4 regions of the Allokutzneria multivorans genome follow, and region 2 is predicted to be linked to each of the others. Evidence: riboswitches for the same ligand, from Rfam matches in the RefSeq annotation. Region 2 holds a riboswitch; each other region holds the start of a gene.

Region 1 (4,793 bases), on a different contig from region 2:
CGCCTGGCTTCGCTGCCGAAGCCCTGACGCGGCTACGCCCAGCTGTCCAGCGAGCGGCGCACGTAGGACTCGAAATCCCTTGGCGGGCGCCCGAGAACGCGCTCGACGTCGCCGGTGGTCCCGGTGATGGTGCCCTCGCGGACGGCCTCGAAGACCGTGCACAGGTCGCGGGCGTCGTCCGCCGGGAAGCCTTGCGCGACAAGCAGGTCCACGTACTCGGCGCCGGAGACCTCCTTGTAGTGGATCTCGCGACCGCTCTCCTTGGCGACGATCGCGGTGGCTTCGGCGAAGGAGATCCCGCGCGGACCGGTCAGCACGTAGGTCTGCCCGGTGTGGCCGTCCTGCGTCAGCGCGGCGACCGCGACGTCGGCGATGTCCTCCACGTCCACCATCGGATCGGGGTGGTCGCCGGTCGGCAGCACGACCTCTCCGGCGAGGACCGGCTCGCGCAGGACGTCCTCGCTGAAGTTCTGGAAGAAGTGGTTGGGGCGCAGGATCGTCCAGTCCACGCCGGATTCGCGGGCCGCCCGCTCCGTGCGCAGGATGCCCTGGAAGTGGTAGGTGTCCGAGCCGCGCCCTGACAGCACCACGATCCGGCGCACACCCGCGTCGACCGCGCGTCGGACGAACTCGTGCACGGGGCCGAGCCCGGGCGGCGGGATGAGGTAGAGCGCTCCGCCGCCGTCGAGCGCGGCCTCCCAGGTGTCGCGGTCCGCCCAGTCGAAGGGGATCTCGGTGGAGCGGGAGAGCGGGCGGGCAGGCAGGCCCAGCTCACGCAGGCGGGAGACGACGCGGCGCCCGGTCTTGCCGGTGCCGCCGAGGACGAGGTTCACGCTGGCTGTCATGAGCTCAGCCAACCGCGCCGAGCGTGGACGTTCCATGGCGAATGCACTCGAAACCATGTGCGATCGTCTACGTTGGGGGAGTGGACGCATTCGGAGACCTGTTTCGCGGAGTGCGGGCCGACGGCGCGCTGTTCGGCCGCACGGTCCTGACCTCGCCGTGGGCGCTGCGCTTCGTCGACGGCGCGTCGCTCACGATGTGCACGATGATCAACGGCTCGGGTTGGCTGATCTCCGCCGACGGCGAGCGCACGCACATCCCGCCTCGCGGCACCGTGATCGTCCGTGGCCCTGCGCCGTTCGAGATCGTCGACGACCCGACGCGCGTCATTGACGACGCGCTCGACATTCGTTGCGCCACAACGTGTTCCAGTACCCTCGGGGACGGCGACTCCGCGATGGTCGTCGGCGCTTACACCTTCGAGCGCGGAGTCGGCCGGCGGCTGCTCGCCGCGCTGCCGCCCGTGATCGTCGCCCCCGAGGAGTGCAACGAGGGCGATGACGCCGTGCTCCGCTTCATCGCCGAGGAGGCCGCCGCCGACCGCCCCGGCCAGCAGGTGGTGCTGGACAGATTGCTGGACTGGCTGCTCGTGTGCACGCTGCGCGCGTGGTTCGACCGGCCGGGCGGCGATCCTCCGGCCTGGTACCAGGCGCAGGGCGATCCCGTTGTGGGACAAGCACTTCGTGCCCTGCACTCCGATCCCGCGCGCACGTGGACCGTCGCTTCGCTCGCCTCCGAGGCCGGGGTGTCCAGGGCCGCGCTGGCGAAGCGCTTCACGGCGCTGGTGGGGGAGCCCCCGCTGACCTATCTCACGGGCTGGCGCATGGACCTCGCTGCCGACCTCCTCGCCGAGCCCGGCAGCACCGTGGCCGCAGTGGCCCGCCGCGTCGGCTACGCGGACGGCTTCGCCTTCAGCGCGGCCTTCAAGCGCGTGCGCGGAATCGCCCCCAGCGCCCTCCGCTGAACAGCACTTTCGCCCTCCGGCCGCTCCGCACGTCGCATAATCTTCTCAGCCACAATGACTTCAGTGTCGAATGAAATCAATCCGCCACAGCAAAACACCGCCAACCCCGCCCAGACATCAGGGAGCCGCCGAAGTTCGCCAGTCTTCAAGACCAGCAAACCCCCCTGTCGATCATCGTTAACCGCCCCAAACCCTCATGGGGTTTGGGGCGGTTGGAGACCTCGCGGAGGGGGGTTCGTGGGTCTTGAAGACTGGTGGACCCGATGGGGTGCGAGCGCGTCGATAGGGTTGGGGGATGAGCGATGTGGTGCTGCGGGTCGAGCGGGGGCTGGGGCGGATCACGCTGAACCGGCCGAGGACGCTGAACGCGTTGACGCCGGGGATGGTTCGCGAGATCTTCGGCGCGCTCGGAGACTGGGCCGGCGACGACGCGGTGCGCGCGGTGCTGATCGACGGAGCCGGTGAGCGCGGGCTGTGCGCTGGCGGGGACATCCGGGGCATCTACGAGCACGCGAAGGCAGGGCAGGACGGGCCGAAGACGTTCTGGCGCGAGGAGTACCTGCTCAACCACCGGATCTCGCAGTTCCCGAAGCCCTACATCGCCCTCATGGACGGGATCGTGATGGGCGGCGGGGTCGGGGTCTCCGGGCACGGCAGCGTCCGCGTCGTCACGGAGCGCTCGGTCGTCGGCATGCCCGAGGTGGGCATCGGGTTCGTGCCGGACGTGGGCGGGACGTTCCTGCTCTCGCGCGCGCCGGGTGAGCTGGGCACGCACGCGGCGCTGACCGCAGCGCGGTTGTCGGGGTCGGATGCGATCCACATGGGCTTGGCGGATCACTTCGTGCGCTCGGAGAGGCTGCCGGAGCTGGTCGAGGCGCTCAGCGAGGGCGAGCTGGACGTGCGGGCGTTCGCGGAGGAGCCGCCGCCGAGCGAGCTCGCGGCGCAGCGTCGGTGGATCGATCCGTGTTATTCGGCTGATTCGGTTGAGGAGATCGCGAGCCGGTTGGCGACCAGTGGTGAGGCTGCGGGGGAGGCGGCGGCGAAGGAGTTGCTGGGGAAGTCGCCGACGTCGTTGAAGGTGACTTTGCAGGCGTTGCGGGCGGCGAAGGTGCTCGATGATCTGGGTGAATGCCTCGATCTTGAGTATCGGGTGGCGTGTGCGCTGCTGGAGCGGCCGGACCTGGTTGAGGGGATTCGGGCGGCGATCATCGACAAGGATCGCGAGCCGAGGTGGAGTCCTGGGCGGTTGGAGGACGTGGACCGGTTGTCGGTGCAGCGGTGCTTCGCGTGGCTCGGGGAGGGTGAACTCGGGCTGGCGGTCCGATAGGGTCGGCGTCGCTGGTGGTTCGGCCGTCTCGCCAGGGCGGTCGTCGCAAGAGGGAACCCGGTGGGAATCCGGGACTGCCCCGCAGCGGTGAACGGGAACGACCGCCGTCATGAGCACTGGGTCCGCGAGGGTCTGGGAAGCGACGGCCAGTAGGAGAGCCGGTGTCGAGCCGGAGCCGCCCGTGAGTCCGAAGACCTGCCACCGGTACGCGCACCGAGGGTGTGCGTGGGTCCTACGGCCTCGCGGGTGGCCTGTGCGGACGGCGGCGCCTGCTGTTGATCAGAGGCGTCTGTCCTCGCGTGCGCTCGTGGGTCCGTGGTGGCTCGTCAGCGCGAGCTCGCGAGGAGAGAGCTGTGAACGTTGGAAGCACCGTGCTCGGGTATCCGCGGATCGGTCCGCGGCGTGAGCTGAAGCGGGCGCTTGAGGACTACTGGGCGGGTCGGACGCCGGTTGCGGCGTTGGAGTCGGTGGCCTCGGAGTTGCGGGCGCGGACGTGGGCGGAGTTGGCCGCGTCGGGGTTGGATTCGCTTCCTGGTAACACGTTCTCGTACTACGACCAGATGTTGGACACCGCGGTGATGGTGGGTGCGGTTCCCGCGCGGTACCGGGGTCTTGGTCTGTCCGATGTGGACACTTATTTCGCGATGGCGCGGGGCAACGATGCCGTTCCGCCGTTGGAGATGACGAAGTGGTTCGACACGAACTACCACTACCTGGTGCCGGAGTTGGGTCCGGATTCGGTGTTCTCGGTGGCGGACAACAAGCCGTTGCGGGAGTACCGGGAGGCTTTGGCGCAGGGTGTGACGACGCGGCCCGTGGTGATCGGGCCGGTGACGTTCTTGTTGTTGTCGAAGGCTTCGCAGGAGGGTTTTGCTCCGCTGGGCCTGTTGGACCGGTTGCTCGATGCGTATGAGGCGCTTTTGGCGGCGTTGGCGGAGGCGGGCGTCGAGTGGGTTCAGTTGGACGAGCCTGCGTTCTGCGCTGACCGGAGTCCTGTCGAGCTGGCGGCGTTGGCGACTGCTTATGAGCGGTTGGGCAGGCTGACGAATCGGCCGAGGATTCTTGTGGCGTCGTACTTCGGGACGTTGGGTCCGGCGTTGTCGGTGTTGGCGGAGAGTCCGGTCGAGGCGATTTCGGTCGACTTGGTGGCGGGTGGTCTTGAGGGCATCGCGTCGGTGACGGCGTTGCAGCACAAGACGGTTGTGGCTGGTGTGGTTGACGGTCGCAATGTGTGGCGTACTGATCTGAACAGCGCGTTGGCGAAGTGTGCGACGTTGTTGGGGTCGGCTGCGCGCGTTGAGGTGTCGACGTCGTGTTCGTTGTTGCACGTGCCGTACGACGTTGATGCTGAGTCGAACTTGGATTCGGCTGTGTTGCCGCGTTTGGCTTTCGCGCGGCAGAAGTTGGCTGAGGTTGTGCTGCTCGGGCGTGCGTTGCGCGAGGGCACGGACGGCGTGGCTGACGAGTTGGCTGCTGCCGCTGAGGCCGTGCGGGTGCGCAGTGGTCGTGATGACCGGGTGCGGGCGCGTGTTGAGGCGTTGCGGCCGGAGGATGCGCGTCGGGCGGAGTATGCGACGCGGGCGAGGGCTCAGCAGGAGCGGTTGAAGTTGCCGCCGTTGGCGACGACGACGATCGGGTCGTTCCCGCAGACGGGGGAGA
Region 2 (4,793 bases):
TGTCGTCGCCGGAGGTGCGCATGGCGCTCGTTCCCCAGATCGACAGGCCGACCGAGGGCGGCCACTCGCCGGTGTCCGCGCGGTAGCGGGCGAGCAGCGAATCGGCCATCGCCTGGCCGGTCTCCCACGCGAGGCGGCTGGGCACCGCCTTCGGGTCGACGGAGTAGAAGTTGCGGCCGGTCGGCAGCACGTTCACCAAGCCGCGCAACGGTGATCCGCTCGGCCCGGCGGGCACGTAACCGCCGTCCAGCGCGTGCAGCACCATGTCCAGCTCGTCGGTCGTGCGGGCCAGGCGCGGGACCACCTCGACCGCCGCGAAGGTCAGGATCTCGGTGATCTGCTCGTCGGCGCGGCCGAGGACCTCACGCGTCACGTCGAGCGCCGCCGAGGCGTCCCACTGCGCGTTCTCCATGCCCTGCACCAGGTTCCGCGCGGTCTCCTCCACCGCGTCGGTACCGGCCCTGGACGCGCTGCCGTCCTCGACGAGCCCCAGCGCCTCGCGCAGACCGGGCAAGGACGTCGCGCCGCCCCACATCTGGCGGGCCTGAAGCATCGCAAGCACCAGGTTCACCCTGGCCTCGCCGACCGGCGCGTTGCCGAGCACGTGCAGGCCGTCGCGGATCTGCACGTCCTTGACCTCGCACAGCCAGCCGTCGACGTGCAGCAGGAACTCGTCGAACTCCGCGTCGTGCGGGCGATCGGCCATGCCGAGGTCGTGATCGAGCTTGGCGGCCTGGATCAACGTCCAGATCTGCGCACGGATCGCAGGCAGCTTCGCCGGGTCCATCGCGGCGATGTTGCCGTACTCGTCCAGCAGCTGTTCCAGGCGCGCGATGTCGCCGTAGCTGTCCGCGCGGGACATCGGCGGCACCAGGTGGTCGACGAGCGTGGCGTGGGCGCGGCGCTTGGCCTGCGTGCCCTCACCGGGGTCGTTGACCAGGAACGGGTAGATCAGCGGGAGGTCGCCGAGCGCCGCGTCCGGACCGCACGCGGCGGACATGCCGACCGTCTTGCCGGGCAGCCACTCCAGGTTGCCGTGCTTGCCGACGTGCACGACCGCGTCCGCGCCGAAATCGTCGGCCAGCCAGCGGTAAGCGGCCAGGTAGTGGTGGCTCGGCGGCAGGTCGGGGTCGTGGTAGATCGCGATCGGGTTCTCGCCGAAGCCCCGGGGCGGCTGCACCATCACCACGATGTTGCCGGTGCGCAGCGCGGCCAGCACGATCTCGCCGTCAGGATCGTTGGAGCGGTCCACGAACAGCTCGCCGGGCGCGGCACCCCAGTGCTGCTCCATCTCCTCGCGCATGTCCTCGGGAAGCGTCTCGTACCAGGAGCGGTAGCGCGCGGCGGACATGCGGACGGGGTTGCCGGTGAGCTGGTCCTCGGTCAGCCAGTCCGCGTCCTGGCCGCCCGCCGCGATCAGCGCGTGGATCAGCGCGTCACCGTCGAGCGAGGCGAGGCCCGGCAGCGCGTCGGGGCCGTCGAGCGGGCCGACGTCGTAGCCGCGCTCGCGCATCTCGGTGAGCAGCCGCACGACGCTGGCCGGGGTGTCGAGCCCGACCGCGTTGCCGATGCGGGAGTGCTTCGTGGGGTAGGCCGAGAGCATGATCGCGATGCGCCGTTCGGCGGGCGGGATGTGCCGCAGAACGGCGTGGCGGTAAGCGATTCCGGCGACGCGGCGGGCTCGCTCGGGGTCGGCGACGTAGACCGTCAGGCCGTCCTCGTCGATCTCCTTGAAGGAGAACGGGACCGTGATGATCCGCCCGTCGAACTCCGGGATGGCCACCTGGGTCGCAGTGTCCAAAGGGGACAGCCCGTCGTCGTTCTCGTCCCACGCGGCACGGCTGCTGGTCAGGCAGAGCGCTTGCAGGATCGGCACGTCCAGCGCCGCGAGCGCGCCGACGTCCCAGGCTTCCTCGTCACCGCCGGCCGACGCGGCGGCGGGCTTGGTGCCACCGGCGGCGAGGACGGTGACGACGAGCGCGTCGGCCTTGCCCAGCTCCGCGAGGAGTTCGGGCTCGGCCGTGCGCAGGGAGGAGCAGAAGATCGGCAGCGCCCTGGCTCCGGCTTCCTCGACAGAGTCGGCCAAGGTGTGGACGAAGGATGTGTTTCCCGCCACGTGGTGCGCGCGGTAGTAGAGAATTCCAATGACCGGCCCCGCAGCGTCAATGCTCGACCCCGCAAGCGGGTCTTCGACGCGCGAGCTTTCTCGTTCCAGTGGCCCCCAGGTCGGCGTGGGAGCGGGCGGAGCGAAGCCGAAACCGGTCAGCAGAACGGTGTCGGAGAGGAACTTGTGCAGCTCGGTCAGGTTCGCCGGGCCGCCGTGCGCGAGGTAGGCGTGGGCCTCCGCGCAGACGCCGCCGGGCACCGTGGACAGCTCCATCAGCTCGGCGTCGGGAGCCTGCTCGCCGCCCAGGACGACCACCGGGACGGAGCCCGCGAGCAGCGCGTCGAGGCCCTCCTCCCAGGCCCGGCGGCCGCCGAGGATGCGGACAACGACCAGGTCAGCGCCCTCGACAAGGGCAGGGAGGTCGTCAACCTCGGTTCTGGCCGGGTTGGCCAGCCGGTAGTCGGCGCCGCTCGCGCGGGCCGACATCAGGTCGGTGTCGGAGGTCGACAACAACAGCAGCACAGGACACGCTCCGCTCCCCCGGGGTCCTCGCCCCGGCTCGTGTGGGCACAGCGCTGCGGGAGTTCCTGGCTCCTCTTCGCAGAGTCACAGTGGCGGGACCGCGCCGGATTCGCACCGGCTTCCTCCCTGCAACGCCGTTCGTGCTGACCCTACCGACTTGGAGTGCTCGATCCGAGTGGCAAGTAGCATCCGGCGCGTGCCAGCCGACGCCCCAGCCGACCGCTCGCGCCGGGACGCGTGTCCCGGCGCGGTCTCCGTGCACAACGCGGCCGACGGCGGGCTGGCGCGCATTCGGGTGCCGGGCGGCACGATGACGGCTCCGCAGTTCCACGCGGTGTTCGCGGCGTCGGCGGCGCTGGGCGACGGGCAGCTGGAGCTGACGTCGCGGGCGAACATCCAGATCCGCGGGTTGCGCCTGGGTGCCGAGGCGAAGCTGGCGGAGCGGCTGCGCGAGGCCGGGCTGCTGCCCTCGGTGACCCACGAGCTGGTGCGCAACATCATCGCGTCGCCGCTGGGCGCGGAGCAGCCGCTGGTCAACGAGCTGGACCGCGAGCTGTGCTCGTGGCCGGAGCTGGCCGAGCTGCCCGGGCGGTTCCTGATCACGGTGGACAGCCAAGGCGATGTGAGCGGGCTCGGCGGCGATGTCGGCCTTGCCAAGGTCGGGCCGGACTGGGCGCTGCTGCTGGCAGGTGAGGACACCGGCGTTCGCGTGCCGGAGAACCAGACCGTGACGACGGTGATCGCCGCCGCGCAGGCGTTCCTGGTCGAGCGCAGGCAGCAGGGTTCGGTCGCGTGGCGGATGAACGAGCTGACCGAAGGGCCGCAACGGGTTCTGCACCGGTTGGGGCTTCCCGCCACGCGTCGCAGGCTCATGGTCCGGCCCGCTGTGCCGCTGCCGACCGGGTTCGCGACTCCGAGGACGCTGGTCGTCGGCGCGCCGCTGGGCAGGCTCGATGCCGCGCAGTGCCGTGAGTTGTTGCGCGCGGCGGGGAACACGGTCCGGTTGACGCCGTGGCGCAGCGTCGTGCTGCGCGGCGTGGAACCGTCCACTGTGGTCGGTCGCGACCTGATCACCGACCCGAACTCGCCGTGGCACGGAGTGACCTCGTGCGCGGGAATGCCGGGCTGCGTCAAGGCTTTGGCCGATGTGCGCGCGGATGCCGCCGCGTGGCTGCGCTCCCGTCCTGAGCCCAGCGCGCAGCGCGTGCACTGGTCGGGGTGCTCGCGGCGGTGCGGCCGTCCGCAGGGCAGCGTTGTCGACGTCGTGGCGACCGGCGAGGGCTACCAGGTCAACGAGAAGCTGGCCAATGACACGGCCGCCGCGATCGCGGTGGCTCGGAGGGACATGTGACCAGGTACATCAAGGACGGCGCGGAGATCTACCGCCGGTCCTTCGCCACCATCCGCGCGGAGAGCGAGCTGGACGGGCTCCCGCAGGACATAGCCCGGGTGGCGGTGCGCATGATCCACGCGTGCGGGATGACGGACCTGGTGCAGGACATAGCTTTCTCGCCGCGCGTTGTTCTTGACGCCCGCGCGGCACTGCTCGGTGGAGCGCCAATCCTGTGTGATGCCACCATGGTCGCCGCCGGAGTGACGCGCAAGCGACTGCCGGCCGACAACGAGGTGCTGTGCATGCTCGGCGATCCTCGCGTGCCGGATTTGGCTGTGCAGCTGGGAAACACGCGCAGTGCGGCTGCATTGGAGTTGTGGCGTGACAAGCTTCACGGTGCCGTGGTCGCGATCGGCAACGCGCCGACCGCGTTGTTCCACCTGCTCGACATGATCGCGTCAGGGGCGCCTCGACCGGCGGCCGTGCTCGGTGTTCCCGTGGGCTTCATCGGGGCGGCCGAGTCCAAGGAAGCACTGGCGGACAACGACTTGGGGCTTGAGTACCTGGTCGTCCGAGGTCGGCGCGGCGGCAGTGCGATCACCGCGGCGGCCATCAACGCGATCGCGAGCGAGGAAGAATGAGCGGGCGGTTATACGGCGTCGGCGTGGGGCCGGGCGACCCCGAGCTGGTCACGGTCAAGGCCGCTCGGCTGATCGGCTCGGCCGATGTGATCGTCTACCACAGCGCCCGGCACGGCCGCAGCGTCGCGCGGTCCATCGCGGAGCCCTACTTGCGCGGCGACCAGATCGAGGAGCAGCTGGTCTACCCGGT
Region 3 (4,793 bases), on a different contig from region 2:
CCGAAAACTGGCCAAGAGCTTCCCGATCCGGCGAGGTGATCCGGTGGAGGCCGTGCGCGGCGTCGACCTGGACGTCGAGCGCGGTCAGCTGGTCGCGGTGCTCGGCCCGAACGGCGCCGGCAAGTCCACGACGCTGCGCATGCTGACCACGCTGCTGCCGCCCACCTCGGGCTCGGCGACGGTGGCGGGCCGCGACATCGCCACCGACCCGGCCGGGGTGCGCGAGCGCATCGGCTACGTCGGCCAGCTCTCCAGCGCGGGCGAGAGCTACCGCGTGCTGGACGAGATCGTCACGCAGGGCCTGGCCTACGGGCTCTCGCGCGCGGCGGCGCGGGCGCGCGCGGAGGAGATGCTGGAACTGCTCGACCTGCGGCCGATGGCCAAGCGCCTGCCGGGCAGCCTCTCCGGCGGTCAGCGGCGCCGACTGGACATCGCGATCGGGTTGGTGCACCGGCCGGAGCTGCTGTTCCTGGACGAGCCCTCGACCGGCCTGGACCCGCACAACCGGGCCAACGTGTGGGAGCACGTGCTGCGGCTGCGCGAGCACTACGGGACGACGATCGTGCTGACCACGCACTACCTGGAGGAGGCCGACGCGATGGCCGAGCGGGTGGTGATCATCGACAACGGGCGCATCATCGCCGACGGCACGGCCGCCTCGCTCAAGAGCGAACTGGCCGGGGACAGCGTCACGGTGACCACCTCGACGGAGGCCGACGCGGTGCGCGCCGCCGATGTCGGGGTGTTCTTCGGTGATGTGGCAAGGGAATCCACGACCGTGCGGGTGCGGGTGCCGCGCGCGGACACGGCGTTGCCGGAGTTCTTGCGTGCGCTCGGCGAGAAGGACGTGCGGGCGGTCACCGCCGCTTCGTCGCGGCCGACGCTGGATGACGTGTTCCTGGCCCTGACCGGGCGCAGCCTGCGCGAGGACGAGGTGGCGGCGTGAGGAAACTGCTGTGGGACACCAGGACCGTGTTCCTGCGCGAGCTGATGCCCGCCGTGCGCACGCCCAGCGGACTGCTCTTCACGATGGGTCAGCCGCTGCTGTTCCTGATCCTGTTCGGGTCGCTGCTGACCGGTGCGCCGGGCGGGCCGTCGCCGTGGCAGTGGTTCGTGCCGGGGATTCTGATCATGATGTGCCTGACCGGGCCGATGATGTCCGGCTACACCCTGCTCACCGAGCTGTTGAGCGGTTCCTTCGAGCGCGTGCTGGTCAGTCCGATCACCCGCTCGGCGCTGCTGTTCGGCCGCACGCTCAAGGAGTTCCTGCTGCTGCTCGTGCAGGCGCTGCTGATCATCGGGGCGGCGGTGCCGTTGGGCTTCGAGCTGTTCCCGCTCGGTGTGCTGGCAGGGCTGCTCCTGCTGGTGGTGTTCGGTTCCGGGCTGATCGCGCTGTCCTACGTGCTCGCGATCGCCTCCCGGCCGAGCGGGCAGCTGTTCTACGGAGTCACCCAGATGGTCATGTTTCCCGTGTTGCTGCTGTCAGGTGTGCTGCTGCCGGTGGAGTCCGGGCCAGACTGGCTGCGCGTGGTGGCCTCGCTCAACCCCGTGTCCCATCTCGTGGACGCCGAGCGCGCGCTGTTCGCCGGGCGCTTCGCCGAACCGGCCGTGCTGTACGGGTCACTCACCGCGTTCGGCTTCGCCGCGGTCGGTCTGGCGGTGGGCGTCAGAGCCATGCGCAAGGGCCTATGACAATCCCCACTGACTCGCAACACGCGGTATCTGGGGCTGGCTTGCGTGATCAACCACTAGATGTAGTATTCCCCGCGTCGATGGTTCGCGGTCCCGAAAGGGGCTGCGAGGCAAGAGGGAACCCGGTGGAAATCCGGGACTGCCCCGCAGCGGTGAGTGGGAACGAACGCCGTCATGAGCACTGGGCTCCGCGCCCGGGAAGCGACGGTCAGTAGGACGGCCGGTTCCACCGGTGAGTGCCCGCGAGTCCGAAGACCTGCCATCCGACGGGTGCGCCGCCCGGCGCGCCCGGTCCGCGGCCTCGTGGGAGGGCCGAGCGGACGACCTTGAGGCCCCGCAAGGGGTTCGGGTCGGCCCTCGCCCCCGCGCGGCCCGTGGTCCACGCCCCGCGAGTGAGGAGAGCGCCGTGTTCACCGCCCCGGCACGACCAGGCATACCCGGCTGCACTCCCGCCCCGCTCCCCCGGGCGCGCTAGCCCTCTCCGCGCGGAGGTTCGCTGAACCTCTTGCGCCCCACTGAGTTTCCGCTGCCGGACACCGTTCCCGGGTGTTCGGACGGTGGAGTCTGCCCAGAGACCGTTCCGGCAAGTTCAGGAGTCCTTCCTTTGACCGTGCACCCGGCGGAGCCCGCCACAACGTCCGCTGCCACCCGTCCGGCCTCCGTCGCGGTGATCCGCCGCGACGGCACCTCCTCCCCGTTCGACTCCACCAAGATCTCCGTCGCGGTCACCAAGGCGTTCCTGGAGGTCGAGGGCCGCGAGGCGGGCACCTCCACACGCGTCCGCGAGCTCATCGGTGAGCTGACGCTGCACGTGGAGACCGCGCTGCTGCGGCACAGCGGCCCGGAGAACCCCCTGCACATCGAGCAGATCCAGGACCAGGTCGAGCTGGCCCTGATGCGCGGCGGCCACCACAAGGTCGCCCGCGCCTACGTGCTCTACCGCGAGGAGCACGCCAAGGCCCGCTCGCAGCAGCCCGTGGTGCGCGAGCCCGTCACCGCTCCGGCGTTCTCCGTGCGCCACGCCGACGGCCGCACGGAGCCGCTGGACACCGAGCGCCTGACGCTGGTGATCACCGAGGCGTGCGCGGACCTTGAGGCGGTCTCGGCGGAGGCGGTGCTGGCGGAGACGCTGCGCAACCTCTACGACGGCATCACCGTCTCGGAGCTGACCGTCGCGCCGGTGATGGCCGCGCGCACGATGGTGGAGAACGACCCGAACTACTCCTTCGTCAGCGCGCGCCTGTTGCAGGACAAGCTGCGCAAGGAGGCGCTGGAGTTCGTCTACGGCGGTTCGCAGCTGGCCAGCCACACCGAGATGGGCGAGCGCTACCCGGCCTACTTCGCCGAGTTCGTGCACCGGGGCATCGGCCTCGGCCAGCTGGACCCGGAGCTGGCGAACTTCGACCTGGAGCGGCTGGGAGCGGCGCTGGTGCCGGACCGCGACCTGCGGTTCCAGTTCCTGGGCATGCAGACCCTCTACGACCGCTACCTCCTGCACAGCGACCAGCACCGCTACGAGCTGCCGCAGGCGTTCTTCATGCGCGTGGCCATGGGCCTGTCGCTGCTGGAGGAAGACCGCGAAGCGCGGGCGATCGAGTTCTACGACCTGATCTCCACCTTCGACTTCATGTGCTCCACCCCGACGCTGTTCAACGCCGGCACCACGCGGCCGCAGCTGTCCTCCTGCTTCCTCACCACGGTCGCCGACGACCTGGAGGGGATCTTCCACGGCATCAGCAACAACGCGCTGCTGTCGAAGTACGCGGGCGGCCTGGGCAACGACTGGACCCCGGTCCGGGGCATCGGCGCGCACATCAAGGGCACCAACGGCCAGTCCCAGGGCGTGGTCCCGTTCCTCAAGATCGCCAACGACACGGCGGTCGCGGTGAACCAGGGCGGCAAGCGCAAGGGCGCGGTCTGCGCGTACCTGGAGACCTGGCACATCGACGTCGAGGAGTTCCTCGACCTGCGCAAGAACACCGGCGACGACCGGCGCCGCACCCACGACATGAACACCGCGAACTGGGTGCCGGATGAGTTCATGCGCCGCGTGCGCGCCGACGGGGACTGGACGCTGTTCTCCCCCGACGAGGTCCCGGACCTGCACGACAGCTACGGCTCGGAGTTCACCGAGCGCTACCGCGCTTACGAGCTGGCGGCTTCGCGCGGGGAGCTGCGGGTGTTCCGCACGGTCAAGGCGAAGGACCTGTGGCGGCGCATGCTGACCATGCTCTTCGAGACCGGCCACCCGTGGATCACCTTCAAGGACCCGTGCAACCTGCGCTCGCCGCAGCAGCACTCCGGTGTCGTGCACTCCTCCAACCTGTGCACCGAGATCACCCTCAACACCACGGTGGACGAGGTCGCGGTGTGCAACCTGGGTTCGGTGAACCTGGCGCAGCACGTGGGCCCGGACGGCATCGACCACGCGCGCCTGGAGAAGACCGTGCGCACGGCCGTTCGCATGCTGGACAACGTGATCGACGTGAACTTCTACACGATCCCCGAGGCCAAGCGCTCCAACATGCGCCACCGCCCGGTGGGCCTGGGCCTGATGGGCTTCCAGGACGCGCTGTTCACCCTGCGCGTGCCGATGGCCTCGCAGGCCGCGGTGGAGTTCGCCGACCGCAGCATGGAGGAGATCAGCTACTACGCCATCTCCGCCTCCGCCGAGCTCGCTGCCGAGCGCGGCAGGTACGAGACCTTCGAGGGTTCCTTGTGGAGCAAGGGAATCCTGCCGATCGACTCGGTGCAGCTGCTCGCCGACACGCGCGGCGCGGACCTGGAGCTGGACCGTTCGTCCACTTTGGACTGGGCCACGCTGCGGGCCCGCGTTGTCGAGGTGGGCATGCGCAACTCCAACGTGATGGCGATCGCGCCGACCGCGACCATCGCCAACATCACCGGTGTCGGGCAGTCCATCGAGCCGCTGTACCGCAACCTGTACGTGAAGTCGAACATGTCCGGTGACTTCACCGTGGTGAACCCGGCCCTGGTCCGCGAGCTCAAGGAACTGGGCCTGTGGGACGAGGTGATGATCGGCGACCTGAAGTACTTCGACGGCAGCCTCGGCGCCATCGACCGCATCCCCGCCGAGGTCA
Region 4 (4,793 bases), on a different contig from region 2:
ATCACGATGTACACAGTGGACGTTCCGGCGCCGGAGATGAACTGCTTGACGCCGTTGAGCACGTAGTGGTCGCCGTCGCGGACCGCCTTGGTGCGCAAGGAACCCGCGTCGGAACCGGCTCCGGGCTCGGTGAGGCAGTAGCTGCCGAGGTCGTCCATGGCGCACAGCCCCGGCAGGAACCGGGCGCGCTGCGCGGTGTCGCCGAAGCGGTCCACCATCCAGGCGACCATGTTGTGGATGGACAGGTATCCGGCAAGTGACGGGCATCCCGTCGCGAGGCCTTCGAAGATCAATGCGGCGTCGAGCCTGGACAGTCCGGAGCCCCCGAAGTCCTCGCTCACGTACACGCCACCCATGCCCACCTCGGCGGCTTTGCGCAGGACGTCGACCGGGAAGTGCTTCTCCTGGTCCCAGCGCACCGCGTGGGGCGCGAAGTGCTCAGCGGCGAAGCGCCGTGCGGTGTCGGCGATCTCCCGCTGCTCGTCGGTCAGCGCGAACACGCCGCCTCAGCTCATCGTCGGGATGACGAAGCTGGCGCCCTGCCGGGTGCCGGAGGGCCAGCGCGAGGTGACCGTCTTCGTCTTGGTGTAGAAGCGGATCGAGTCGGGACCGTGCTGGTTGAGGTCACCGAAGCCGGAGCGCTTCCACCCGCCGAAGGTGTGGTAGGCGACGGGAACCGGGATCGGCACGTTCACGCCGACCATGCCGGTGTTGACGCGGCTGGTGAAGTCCCGCGCGGTGTCGCCGTCCCTGGTGAAGATCGCCACGCCGTTGCCGTACTGGTGCTCGCTGGGCAGGCGCAGGGCTTCCTCGTAGTCCGCCGCGCGCACGATCGCGAGCACCGGTCCGAAGATCTCCTCGCGGTGGATGCGCGAGCCGGGGCGCACGTCGTCGAACAGCGACGGGCCGATGAAGAAGCCGTTCTCGTTGCCCGGCAACACGAAGTCGCGGCCGTCGACCACCAGCGAAGCGCCTTCGTCGACGCCGATCCGGATGTAGTCGCGGACGCGCTCCAGCGCGGCGGCGGTGACCAGCGGGCCGTAGTCGGCGTTCTCGTCGTGCGAAACACCGATCTTCAGCGTGGGGATGCGCTCGATCAGCTTGTCCACCAACGCGTTCGCGGTGGCCTCGCCGACAGGGACAGCGACGGAGATCGCCATGCAACGCTCCCCCGCCGAGCCGTACCCGGCGCCGAGCAGCGCGTCCACCGCCTGGTCCAGGTCGGCGTCCGGCATGATGATCATGTGGTTCTTGGCGCCGCCGAAGCACTGCGCGCGCTTCCCGTTGGCCGCGGCCGTGGAGTAGATGTACTGCGCGATCTCGGAGGAGCCGACGAAACCGACGGCCTGGATCCGCTCGTCGTGCAGCAGCGCGTCGACGGCGACCTTGTCCCCGTTGACCACGTTGAACACCCCCGGCGGCAGCCCGGCCTCGGCGAACAGCTCGGCCAGGCGCAGCGGGACCGAGGGGTCGCGCTCGGAGGGCTTGAGCACGAAGGCGTTCCCGCACGCGATGGCCGGGGCCGCCTTCCACAGCGGGATCATCGCGGGGAAGTTGAACGGGGTGATCCCCGCGACCACGCCGAGCGGCTGGCGCAGCGAGTGCACGTCGATGCCGGTCCCGGCGCCGTCGGTGAACTCACCCTTGAGCAGGTGCGGGATTCCGGCCGCGAACTCCACGACCTCGAGGCCGCGTTGGATGTCGCCCTTGGCGTCGGCGACGGTCTTGCCGTGCTCGGCGGAGAGCAGCCGGGCCAGCGAGTCGATCTCGCGGTTGACCAGGTCCAGGAAGCGCAGCAGGACCCTGGCCCTGCGCTGCGGGTTCCACCTCGCCCACTCCGCCTGCGCTGTCACCGCCGAGGCGATGACAGCGTCGACGTCTTCCTTGTCCGCCAAGCGAACGCGGGCCTGGACCGAACCGGTGTTGGGGTCGTAGACGTCGGCGAGCCGACTCGACGTGCCCGGGAATTCCTTGCCGTCGACAAAATGCGCGCGCACAGGAAGCATGCGTGTGGCTCCATCCTCGTGGACAACACGAACGACACCCGTGGCCGGTATCCTGGCTTCCGGATCGTCACGCGCCGCCAGCCTTCCCGGCTCTCGCCAGTGGCCTTGCCCTTCGACGACGCGCTCCCCGGTCACAGTGGCGGGACCACGCTGGATTCGCACCAGCTTCCCTGCACCGCGGGTCTGTTGGGGACCATATAGTAGGACGTCCAACTATGTCGACCGAGCCGTAGCTCACACCCGTTCGGCCGCTTCCCTCAGCGCCCCGTCACCGGGTTCGTTCAGCGCACAGTGCCTTCCGGGTGAAGCTCTCCAGCGCCGCGTCAAGACGGTCGAGCTTGGTCCAGTGCGCGAGGTTCAGCGCGTAGGACAGCTGCCGCCCGCCGTCGGCGCGGGTCAGCGACAGGGCCTGCGCCCCCCACACCGAGCCGTCGTGACCCCAGAAGGTGCCGCAGCTCGTGGTGACCTTGTGCAGGCCAAGGCCGTAGTCGATCGGCTTGCCCTCCAGGCTGATCACCGGGACCGTGCGCTGCATCTGCTCCAGCGACGCCGCGCTGACGATCTTGCCGCTGAGCAGCCGCGCGTAGAAGCGGTTGAGGTCGGCCATGGTCGTGACCAGCGCGGCGCCGGTGCTCACCCACGACATGTCGTAGACGCTGTAGTCGCGTGGCGGGTCGATCGTGCCGAACAGCGACTCGTACATGCGGGAGTGCGGCCCCTGAACCCTTGGGCTGTCAGGGAATTCGGTGTTCCGCAGCCCGGCGCGCTCGATCACCGTGCGGGTGATCACCTCTTCTGCGGGCCTACCGGTCACCTTCTCCAGGAGCTGCCCGAGCAGCAGGTAGTTGGTGTTGGAGTACGTGCCCGGCGTGCTCCCCGGCTCCCCGGCGGGCGGGGCGTTGACGCCCATCGCGATCAGCTCGGTCGCGCGGAAGCGCCGGAACCTGTTGTCGTCCAAGCTCTTCGGCGACATCTCGGCCAGCGACGGGAACGCCACGGGCAGGTATTCGGCGAGGCCGCTGGTGTGGTTGATCAGCATCCGCACGGTGATCTTGCGACCGCGTTCGCCGGGCACCAGGCGCGGCAGGTAGTCCGCGATCGGCGCGTCGAGCCGCACGCGGCCCTTCTCGACCTGGAGCAGGACGGCCACGGCGGTGAAGGTCTTGGTGATGCTGCCGACGCGGTGGCGCATGTCGGCGGCGACGGGGCGGCCGGTGGCGAGGTCGGCGACTCCGGACGCTCCGCGCCACACGGCCTTCCCGTCGCGCACCTCGGCGAACACGCCCGGCATGCCCGCGCTGTGCACAGCGTCCAAAGTGGACTGTAAGTCACTGGGCAGCGCGGCGGCGGATCCTGCGCCGAGGCCCAGTGCGGCAACGGTTCCGCATGCGATCAGCTTGATCTTCGACATGGGTCATCCCTCCAGGGCGCGGCGCAGGGCGGCGCCGAGTTCGGCGTTCTGGCGTTGGGAGACCTCGGCGGACAGGATCGCCTGCGAGCCGTGGAAGGTCCCGGGCCACTGGTGCAGCTCGACCGAGACGCCCGCTCGCATCAGGCGCACCGCGTAGTCGATGTCCTCGTCGCGGTTCGGGCAGAACTCGGCGGTGGCGATGTAGGCGGGCGGCAGGCCGGAGAGGTCGGTGGCCCGCGCGGGTGAGGAGTACTGCGTCGCGGGCGCTCCGCCGAGGTAGTGCCGCCAGGACGCGGTGACCTTGGCGCGGTTCATCCACGGCGTGTCAGTGAACTCGCGCGCCGACCAGGTTTCCTGACGGTCGTCGAGCCCGGGTTGGTTGAGCAGCTGGAAACGGATGCGCGGCCCGCGTTCGTCTCGTGCGCGCAGGGCCACGGCGGCGGCGAGCCCTCCGCCCGCGCTGTGCCCGCCAACGGCGATGCGGTCGGGATCAAGATTCTCCGCAGCCCAGGTCAGCACCGCGTAGGCGTCGTCGAGCGCTGCGGGGAACGGGTTCTCGGGGGCGAGGCGGTAGCCCACAGAGATCACGACGGCGTCGGAGTTCTGCGCGACACGGGTAGCCCAGGTGTGCTCCGTGTCGAGGTCGCCCATGACGAATCCGCCGCCGTGCAGCCAGATGACGGCGCCGTGTGCGTTCTGCGGGCGGTAGATCCGCACCGGAACGTCGGGGTTTCCGGGCACCATGACGTCCTCGATGTGCATGCCGGTGGTGTCCGGTGGCGGCACCGAGGCGGCCAGCGCGGCGAGGCCCTTGCGCGCGGCGGGCGGGTCTTCGAGGTCCGCCTTGGGGAACAGCGGGAGGAATGCTTCCAACTCGGGGTCCATGCCGACAATCCTGGCGGCGCCGAGCGCGGAGTGCAGCCGACGGGTGTCGCGCGCAGCACCTGCGCGGCGCGCCGTTCGTCGCATACCCTCCAGCGCATGGAGGCACTGGCGCAGCGGTTGTCGCAGTTGGACGCGGAGGCCGGGGGCGCGATGCGCGTGGTGATGTTCTACGACACGCTGATGCGCCGTCGCGTCGACCTGCCCGCGCTCGCGAGGGCTTCGGCGAACCTGGCGGAGTGCGTCGCCGGGGTGCGGTTGCACGGCTCCGGGCGGGTGATCTGCATGGGTTCCGACGGCCGCGCGGCTCCCGAGGGCTCCGCCTCCACCACCACGGCGATCATCCTCGATGAGGAGGAGGTCGGCGTGGTGTGGCTGGAGCGCTCCGGCGAGCCCGGCCCGCTGGACGATCTGGTGCTGGAGCGGCTGGCCATCGCCGTCGCCGCGGTCCTTGAGCGCTACGGCCCGGCCCGCACCACGATGGCCGATCCCGC

The links. Region 2 has a riboswitch for cobalamin ahead of cobN (cobaltochelatase subunit CobN). Riboswitches for the same ligand answer to the same signal wherever they lie in the genome.
Region 1: another riboswitch for cobalamin. It lies ahead of metE (5-methyltetrahydropteroyltriglutamate--homocysteine S-methyltransferase); the one in region 2 lies ahead of cobN (cobaltochelatase subunit CobN).
Region 3: another riboswitch for cobalamin. It lies ahead of ABD798_RS25000 (ribonucleoside-diphosphate reductase subunit alpha); the one in region 2 lies ahead of cobN (cobaltochelatase subunit CobN).
Region 4: another riboswitch for cobalamin. It lies ahead of ABD798_RS02055 (CoA-acylating methylmalonate-semialdehyde dehydrogenase); the one in region 2 lies ahead of cobN (cobaltochelatase subunit CobN).

Annotation. Positions count from the first base shown of each region.
Region 1 covers NZ_BAABAL010000018.1:223,783-228,575, reverse strand. The annotation lists gene ABD798_RS25110 (helix-turn-helix transcriptional regulator) at 1-27, shown strand, start outside; gene ABD798_RS25105 (NmrA family NAD(P)-binding protein) at 33-845, opposite strand; gene ABD798_RS25100 (AraC family transcriptional regulator) at 926-1,807, shown strand; gene ABD798_RS25095 (enoyl-CoA hydratase/isomerase family protein) at 2,103-3,134, shown strand; cobalamin riboswitch at 3,132-3,351, shown strand; gene metE (5-methyltetrahydropteroyltriglutamate--homocysteine S-methyltransferase) at 3,488-4,793, shown strand, end outside.
Region 2 covers NZ_BAABAL010000016.1:249,182-253,974, reverse strand. The annotation lists gene cobN (cobaltochelatase subunit CobN) at 1-2,629, opposite strand, end outside; cobalamin riboswitch at 2,669-2,797, opposite strand; gene ABD798_RS20175 (hypothetical protein) at 2,826-3,980, shown strand; gene ABD798_RS20170 (precorrin-8X methylmutase) at 3,977-4,603, shown strand; gene cobJ (precorrin-3B C(17)-methyltransferase) at 4,600-4,793, shown strand, end outside.
Region 3 covers NZ_BAABAL010000018.1:204,100-208,892, forward strand. The annotation lists gene ABD798_RS24990 (ATP-binding cassette domain-containing protein) at 1-946, shown strand, start outside; gene ABD798_RS24995 (ABC transporter permease) at 943-1,692, shown strand; cobalamin riboswitch at 1,757-1,970, shown strand; gene ABD798_RS25000 (ribonucleoside-diphosphate reductase subunit alpha) at 2,297-4,793, shown strand, end outside.
Region 4 covers NZ_BAABAL010000004.1:26,089-30,881, reverse strand. The annotation lists gene ABD798_RS02060 (acyl-CoA dehydrogenase family protein) at 1-500, opposite strand, end outside; gene ABD798_RS02055 (CoA-acylating methylmalonate-semialdehyde dehydrogenase) at 507-2,006, opposite strand; cobalamin riboswitch at 2,032-2,219, opposite strand; gene ABD798_RS02050 (serine hydrolase domain-containing protein) at 2,275-3,417, opposite strand; gene ABD798_RS02045 (alpha/beta hydrolase) at 3,421-4,302, opposite strand; gene ABD798_RS02040 (helix-turn-helix domain-containing protein) at 4,399-4,793, shown strand, end outside.